3 regions of the Arthrobacter sp. 05N33_2 genome follow, and region 1 is predicted to be linked to each of the others. Evidence: riboswitches for the same ligand, from Rfam matches in the RefSeq annotation. Region 1 holds a riboswitch; each other region holds the start of a gene.
The links. A riboswitch is a leader RNA that binds a small molecule or an ion and turns the genes downstream of it on or off. The one in region 1 is predicted to bind thiamine pyrophosphate.
Positions count from the first base shown of each region.

Region 2: linked by a shared signal. The riboswitch ahead of AC1DHX_RS14350 (bifunctional hydroxymethylpyrimidine kinase/phosphomethylpyrimidine kinase) and the one ahead of thiC (phosphomethylpyrimidine synthase ThiC) in region 1 are both predicted to bind thiamine pyrophosphate.
Region 3: linked by a shared signal. The riboswitch ahead of thiO (glycine oxidase ThiO) and the one ahead of thiC (phosphomethylpyrimidine synthase ThiC) in region 1 are both predicted to bind thiamine pyrophosphate.

Region 1 is NZ_JBFTNJ010000032.1:32,536-34,729, reverse strand. It holds gene AC1DHX_RS13420 (amidohydrolase family protein) at 1-251, opposite strand, end outside; gene AC1DHX_RS13415 (GNAT family N-acetyltransferase) at 255-620, opposite strand; TPP riboswitch at 831-938, shown strand; gene thiC (phosphomethylpyrimidine synthase ThiC) at 934-2,194, shown strand, end outside.
Region 2 is NZ_JBFTNJ010000038.1:23,743-25,936, reverse strand. It holds gene AC1DHX_RS14355 (Rne/Rng family ribonuclease) at 1-640, shown strand, start outside; TPP riboswitch at 789-886, shown strand; gene AC1DHX_RS14350 (bifunctional hydroxymethylpyrimidine kinase/phosphomethylpyrimidine kinase) at 923-2,194, shown strand, end outside.
Region 3 is NZ_JBFTNJ010000049.1:21,058-23,251, forward strand. It holds gene AC1DHX_RS15920 (ferritin-like fold-containing protein) at 1-513, shown strand, start outside; gene thiE (thiamine phosphate synthase) at 551-1,249, opposite strand; TPP riboswitch at 1,276-1,396, shown strand; gene thiO (glycine oxidase ThiO) at 1,390-2,194, shown strand, end outside.

The sequences.
Region 1 (2,194 bases):
AGGAGTGTCCCGGCGTCGCGGTCCGCCAGGGCCTGGGATTCCGCGGTGTCCTCGGTAACGTCCCCGCCCGGGCCGAGGCCGATGTGGCAGTGCGCGTCCACGAGGCCGGGCATGACCCAGCCGTCGAGTACGAGGTCAGGCGCGGCGGCCGGACGGTGGAAGGTCAGCAGGCCGCCCACCGACCAGAGCCCGCGGCGTTCCTGGTCCGCCGCGGTGAGGATGGGGCCGCTGAACTCGATGATGCCGGTCATGACCTAAAGCCTAATCCGCATGACGATCCGCCGGCCAAGACGGTCCAGCCCCAGCTGCGCTTCGTGGATCCGCAGGGCGCCCAACGCCTGTCCTGGCTGGGCGAGTTCCTCGAAACCCCAGCTCGCATAAAACGGCGCATTGAACGGGACGCCTGCGAAGGTGCAAAGCGTCATCGATAAATAGCCACGGCTCCGGGCCGCATCAAGGGCCGCCTCCACCAGGGACCGTCCTATCCCCCGCCCGGCGGAGTCCGGCTGCACGGAGAGTTGTTCCAGATGGGCCTGGCCGCCGACCTCGTCAATGCGGGCAAACCCTACGGGCGGGTTTCCGGCGACAAGTATGAAGAGCGGCTCAACCGGCGTCGTCAACTCCGGAGCCGGGAGCGTCTGGTTCCCCAGCTCCGCTTCGAGGATGCGGTCTGCTGAGGCCTCGAGAACCGGCAGCGCCGGGATATCTTCCGGCGTCGCCGTCCGGATGCGGGGCAGCGCCCCTGGGCAGAGTCACCGTGCCACGCTAACACCGCGGTCCGCCGTCCGCGTCACACTCGAGGGCCGGCCGGAGGTGCGTGGTAGTTTCGTCTACGACCACACGGGTGCCCCTGCAGGGGCTGAGATCGGGCTGACGCAGCCTGCGACCGTTGAACCTGTCCGGGTAATGCCGGCGAAGGAAGTGAGCTTTTCCGTGAACACCCAAGTGACACAGCACAGCCCTGTCCAAATTCAGTCCGCAGCCACCACACAGTCGCTGAAGTCCCACTCGCTGGCCTTCAGCACGGACCCGGAGCATGGCATCCGCGTGCCGGTGACCGAGATCGCCCTGGAACCCTCCCCGGGCGGCATCCGGAACCCGCCGTTCCGGGTGTACCGCACTGCCGGCCCGGCCAGCGATCCGGTCCGCGGGCTGGAGCCGTTCCGCACCACCTGGATTGAGGCCAGGGCGGACACCGAACCCTACGCCGGCCGCGAACGGGAGCTGCTCGACGACGGCAAATCGGCGGTGCGCCGCGGTGCCGCGTCGGCCGAGTGGCGGGCCGGCCGGCCGGTGCCGCGCCGGGCCGTCGAGGGCAGGACCGTCACGCAGATGCGCTACGCCCGGGACGGTGTCATCACCCAGGAAATGCGGTTCGTCGCGCTGCGCGAGAACTGCGATGTGGAGCTGGTGCGCAGCGAGGTGGCCGCGGGCCGCGCGATCATTCCCAACAACGTCAACCACCCCGAATCCGAGCCGATGATCATCGGCAAGGCGTTCCTGGTGAAAATCAACGCCAATATCGGCAACTCCGCCGTGACCAGCTCCATCGCCGAGGAGGTCGACAAGCTCCAGTGGGCCACGCAGTGGGGCGCGGACACCGTCATGGACCTCTCCACCGGGGACGACATCCACACCACGCGCGAGTGGATCATCCGTAACTCCCCCGTCCCCATCGGAACGGTCCCGATCTACCAGGCGCTGGAGAAGGTCAACGGTGAGGCGAACGCCCTGACCTGGGAGATCTTCCGGGACACCGTGATCGAACAGTGCGAGCAGGGCGTGGACTACATGACCATCCACGCCGGCGTGCTGCTGCGGTATGTGCCCCTGACGGCCAACCGGGTCACCGGCATCGTGTCCCGCGGCGGCTCCATCATGGCCGGCTGGTGCCTGGCGCACCACCGGGAGAACTTCCTGTACACCCACTTCGATGAGCTGTGCGAGATCTTCGCACGCTACGACGTCGCGTTCTCCCTGGGCGACGGGCTGCGGCCGGGCGCGACGGCGGATGCCAACGACGCGGCACAGTTCGCCGAACTGGACACCCTGGCCGAGCTCACGCAGCGGGCCTGGGACTTCGACGTGCAAGTCATGGTGGAGGGCCCCGGGCATGTGCCCTTCCACCTCGTCCGGGAAAACGTGGAGCGCCAGCAGGAACTCTGCAAGGGCGCCCCGTTTTACACACTCGGGC
Region 2 (2,194 bases), on a different contig from region 1:
GGCCACCCGTGCCGCGCTGGCCAACATCGCTGCCGCAGCGCACGCCGCGCACCTGCACGACGGGGAGGCAGCCGCAGCCAGCGACGCCGGGGCCCGCCAGGCCGCCGTCGACGCCGTCACGCAGCTCGCAGCCGCCGACGAGGCAGCCGGCCGCCCCGCAACGGTGCTGACGTTTGGCGGCGAGCAGGTGGCCCTGCCCTTCGTCGAGCACGCGGAGGACGCGCCGTCACCGGCCCTGACCCTGGACCTGCTGACCGAGGCCTTCGCAAACCTGGGCGAAGCCGAGGCCGGCAAGCCGGACCAGGCCGCCGGCCTGGCGGCCGGTCAGGCAGCAGCTGTTGCCGCACCGGAAGCCACGGCGCCCGAGGCGCCGTCGGCCGTCCGCGCTGCGGAGGCGCCGGCGTCACGCACAGCTGACACCACGACGCTGCGCGGCCGCCGCGGGCGCCGCAACCGGAGTGCCAGCCGCGCCCAGGGCGCAGCCAACGAAACCTCCGTGGAGCACCGCGAGGCAACCCGGCCGGCCGCGGCCGGATCGGTCCACGAGGCCAAGGCTCCCGCTGCGGCCGGGCCTGCGTCCATCCCGGCCGGCAACGAGCCGATCATCCTCGGCGTCGGCGTGCCGGCGTCGGAGCTGTAGTCCTCCGCGACTGACCACGTCCCCGTCCGGTCATTATTTCGACTGGTCGGGCCGCGGGTCCGGGTCAGGGCAGACGTAACATACGTCCGCCCGGGCCCGGGCCCGCTCGTGCGTTAACGGGTTCTCCGGGTGGCAAGGGCTAGGCTGGAACACTGACACGGGGTGCCGGGCATCGGGCCGGCTGAGATCCAGACCCGTTGAACCTGTCCGGTTAGCACCGGCGAAGGGATGTCTTCCTTGTCCGCGAAATCGAATCCGTCCGAGTTCCTCCCGCCCAATTTTCTGCACAACGAGTCTCTGCCGGCCCCGCCGCGCATTCCCCGCGTGCTGGCCATCGCCGGCTCCGATCCCTCCGGCGGGGCCGGAATCCAGGCCGACCTGAAGAGCATCGCGGCGAACGGCGGCTACGGCATGGCCGCCATCACCGCCCTGACAGCGCAGAACACGCAGGGCGTGCGCGCCGTCCACGTCCCCCCGGCGGCGTTCCTCACGGCGCAGCTGGACGCCATCAGCGACGACATCGGCATCGACGCCGTCAAGATCGGCATGCTCGGTGACGCCGCCGTGATCGACGCCGTCCGCGGCTGGCTGGAAAAGGTGCGCCCCGCCGTCGTGGTCCTGGACCCGGTGATGGTCGCCACCAGTGGTGACCGTCTCCTGCAGGAATCCGCCGAGGCCGCCCTGCAGGCCCTCCTGCCGCTGGCGGACCTCATCACGCCCAACCTCGCCGAACTCGCCATCCTGCTCAAGGAACCCGTCGCTGCCGACTGGTCCGAGGCCCTGGCGCAGGGCAAGCGGCTGGCCGCCCTGACCGGCACCACCGTCCTGGTTAAGGGCGGACACCTCCAGGGCGCCGAGCCGGGGGACGGGCATGCCCACGACGCCGACGGCCACGACGCCGACGCCGGCACCGGCTGCCCGGATGCGCTGGTCAACACCGGCGGCCTGCTCGGCCAGGAAACGGTGGTGGTGCCGGGGGAGCGGATCGCGACGCGCAACAGCCACGGCACCGGATGCTCCCTGTCCTCGGCCATGGCCACCGTGCAGGCCCGGGTGGGGGACTGGGAAGCGGCGCTGCGGGAAGTCAAGCCGTGGCTGCTGGGCGCGCTCCGCGGAGCCTCGGCCCTGGACGTCGGCTCGGGCAACGGCCCGGTCCACCACTTCCACCACCTGCAGCACCTCCAGGCCGGGCACGGTCCGGCGGCGGGGGAGTTCGCCGCAGCCCTGCGGGCAGGAGCCGCGGATGATCTTGAGGCGATCTACGCCCTGGACTTCGTCCGCGGACTGGCCGACGGCACCTTGCCCGAGCACGAGTTCGCGTACTACCTCGCCCAGGACGCCATCTACCTCAACGGCTACTCCCGGGTCCTGGCCCGGGCCGCGGCGATTGCCCCCACCGAGGCCGAGCAGCTGTTCTGGGCCCGTTCGGCGCAGACCTGCCTGGAAGTCGAATCCGAGCTGCACCGTTCCTGGCTCAGCACCCGCCCCACGGCCTCCACCCTGGGCCCGGTCACGAAAGCGTATGTGGACCACCTGCTGGCCGCCTCGGTCTCC
Region 3 (2,194 bases), on a different contig from region 1:
GTGGTCGAGTTCCAGCATTACGAACTCGTCCGAATCCGCCTCGAACACATGGGCCTGGATACGGAGGCCGCCATGCTGCCGTTCCAGCCCTCGGTGGACCACTTCCACGAACGCACGCGCCCGTCGGACTGGTACGAGGCCCTCATGAAGGCCTACGTGATCGACACGGTCGCCGCGGACTTTTACGGCGTCGTGGGCCGGTACGTCGACGCCGCGACCCGTGAGTTGATCGGGCAGGTCCGCTCCACCGGTGAGTCCACGGCCGTGCTGCAGGCGCGCATCAAGGCGGCCCTGGCCGATGACCCCCGGCTGGCGTCGCGCCTGGCGTTGTGGGCCAGGCGTCTGCTGGGGGAAGTACTGAACCACGCCCAGCGTGTCAGCGCTGAGCACGCGTTCCTCGGCGGACTGTCGGGGCTGGACGACGCCGGCGCCCGGGCGCTGGTCAATGGCCTGGCGGCCGAACTTGCAGCGAACCACGCGCGCCGGATGACGGAGCTGGGTCTCGCCGGATAGTTTCAGTGCCGGCCGGCATCACTGGCTGGGGACCTGCTTAGGATGCGGCGGCGTCCAGCGCCGCCAGCAAGGCTCCGGCGGCGTGGGCCGGATCAGTGGCGTCGGTGATCGCCCGGACCACGACGATCCGCCGGGCACCGGCATCGACTACCTGCTCCACGTTACTGAAGTCGATCCCGCCGATCGCGAACCACGGCAGCGCGCTTTCGTTGACCTTGCTTGTTCCCTCCGCGTCCGCCCCGCCGATCGCCTGGGCGGCGTAGCGCACCAGATCGAGGCCGACGGCGGCGCGTCCGGGCTTGGTGGGCGTCGCCCACACGGGTCCCACACAGAAATAATCGAGCCCTTTGCGGCCTGGCGCGGCAGCGATGGCGGCGTCCACCTGCTTCGGGCTGTGGGTGGACAGGCCGATCACGGCGTCCTTGCCGAGAAAGCCGCGGGCGGCGTCGAGCGAAATGTCCTTCTGGCCGACATGGAACACCGGAGCCCCGGACAGGGATGCGATGTCCGCCCGGTCATTGACGGCCCACAGCCGCCCGTGGCGCTGCGCTGCGGTGTGCAGGACCTCCAGCAGTTCCAGCTCCTCGGAGGCCTCGAGCGACTTGTCGCGCAACTGGATGATGTCCACGCCGCCGGCGAAGGCGGCGTCCACGAAGTCCTCGAAGTCGCCGCGGTCCCTGCGGGCGTCGGTGCAGAGATAGAGGCGGGCGGTGGTGTGGAGGGGGTCCTGGCTCATGGGACCAGCCTAGTTCCTCTAAACTGGGCGCATACCGCGGGAGCCCGCAGCAGCCATGTCGCCGCTGCCCGGCTGAGAGGGCGTCAGAGCCGACCGCTTGACCTGATCCGGCTAGTACCGGCGTAGGGAAGGAATTCTTCATGGGCACACGAGCAGGCCGTGCGGCCGGAGCCGCAAATGACGCCGACGCCCAGGTTTGTGACACGGGGCCCGGTACCGCAGAGGGAATCATCGCGGGGGATACGACTGCCGACGTAGCCGTGATCGGCGGCGGGGTGATCGGCTATGGCATCGCGTTCGAGGCCATCCGCTCGGGCCGATCCGTGGTCCTGATCGATGATGCTCCCGGCAGCGGAGCCAGCTGGGCCGCGGCCGGCATGCTGGCCCCCGTGAGTGAACTGCACTACCAGGAGGAACAGCTCCTGGGACTGATGCTCGAGGCCTCCCGGTTGTGGCCAGGATTCGCTGCGGCTCTCGACGCCGGTGCCGCCGGCGCGGATTCCCCGGCGGGTACCGGCTACTTAACGACGCCGACCCTGGCGGTGGGGGCCGACGCGGCGGACCGGCGCGCGCTCGCGGACTTGAGGGAAGTCCAGAAGGCATGCGGCCTGGCCGTGGAGCCACTGACAGTGCGCGAGGCGCGCACCCGGGAGCCCCTCCTGAGTCCCGGCATCTCGTGTGCCTTCGACATCCCGGCCGACCACCAGGTGGACCCCCGCCTGCTGATCACCCGGCTCGCCGGCGTGCTCGGTGCGGAAGGCGGCAGCTTCGTCCGGCGGCGCGCGGCAGGCCTGCTGTGGCAGGACGGACAGGTGGCGGGTGTGCGGTTGGCCGGCGGCGGTACCGTGCGGGCTGCCGAGACCGTGGTCGCCAACGGGCTCGGCGCCGCCGCGCTCGAGGAGCTACCGGCCGGGCTGGCGCTGCCGCTGCGGCCCGTCTACGGCG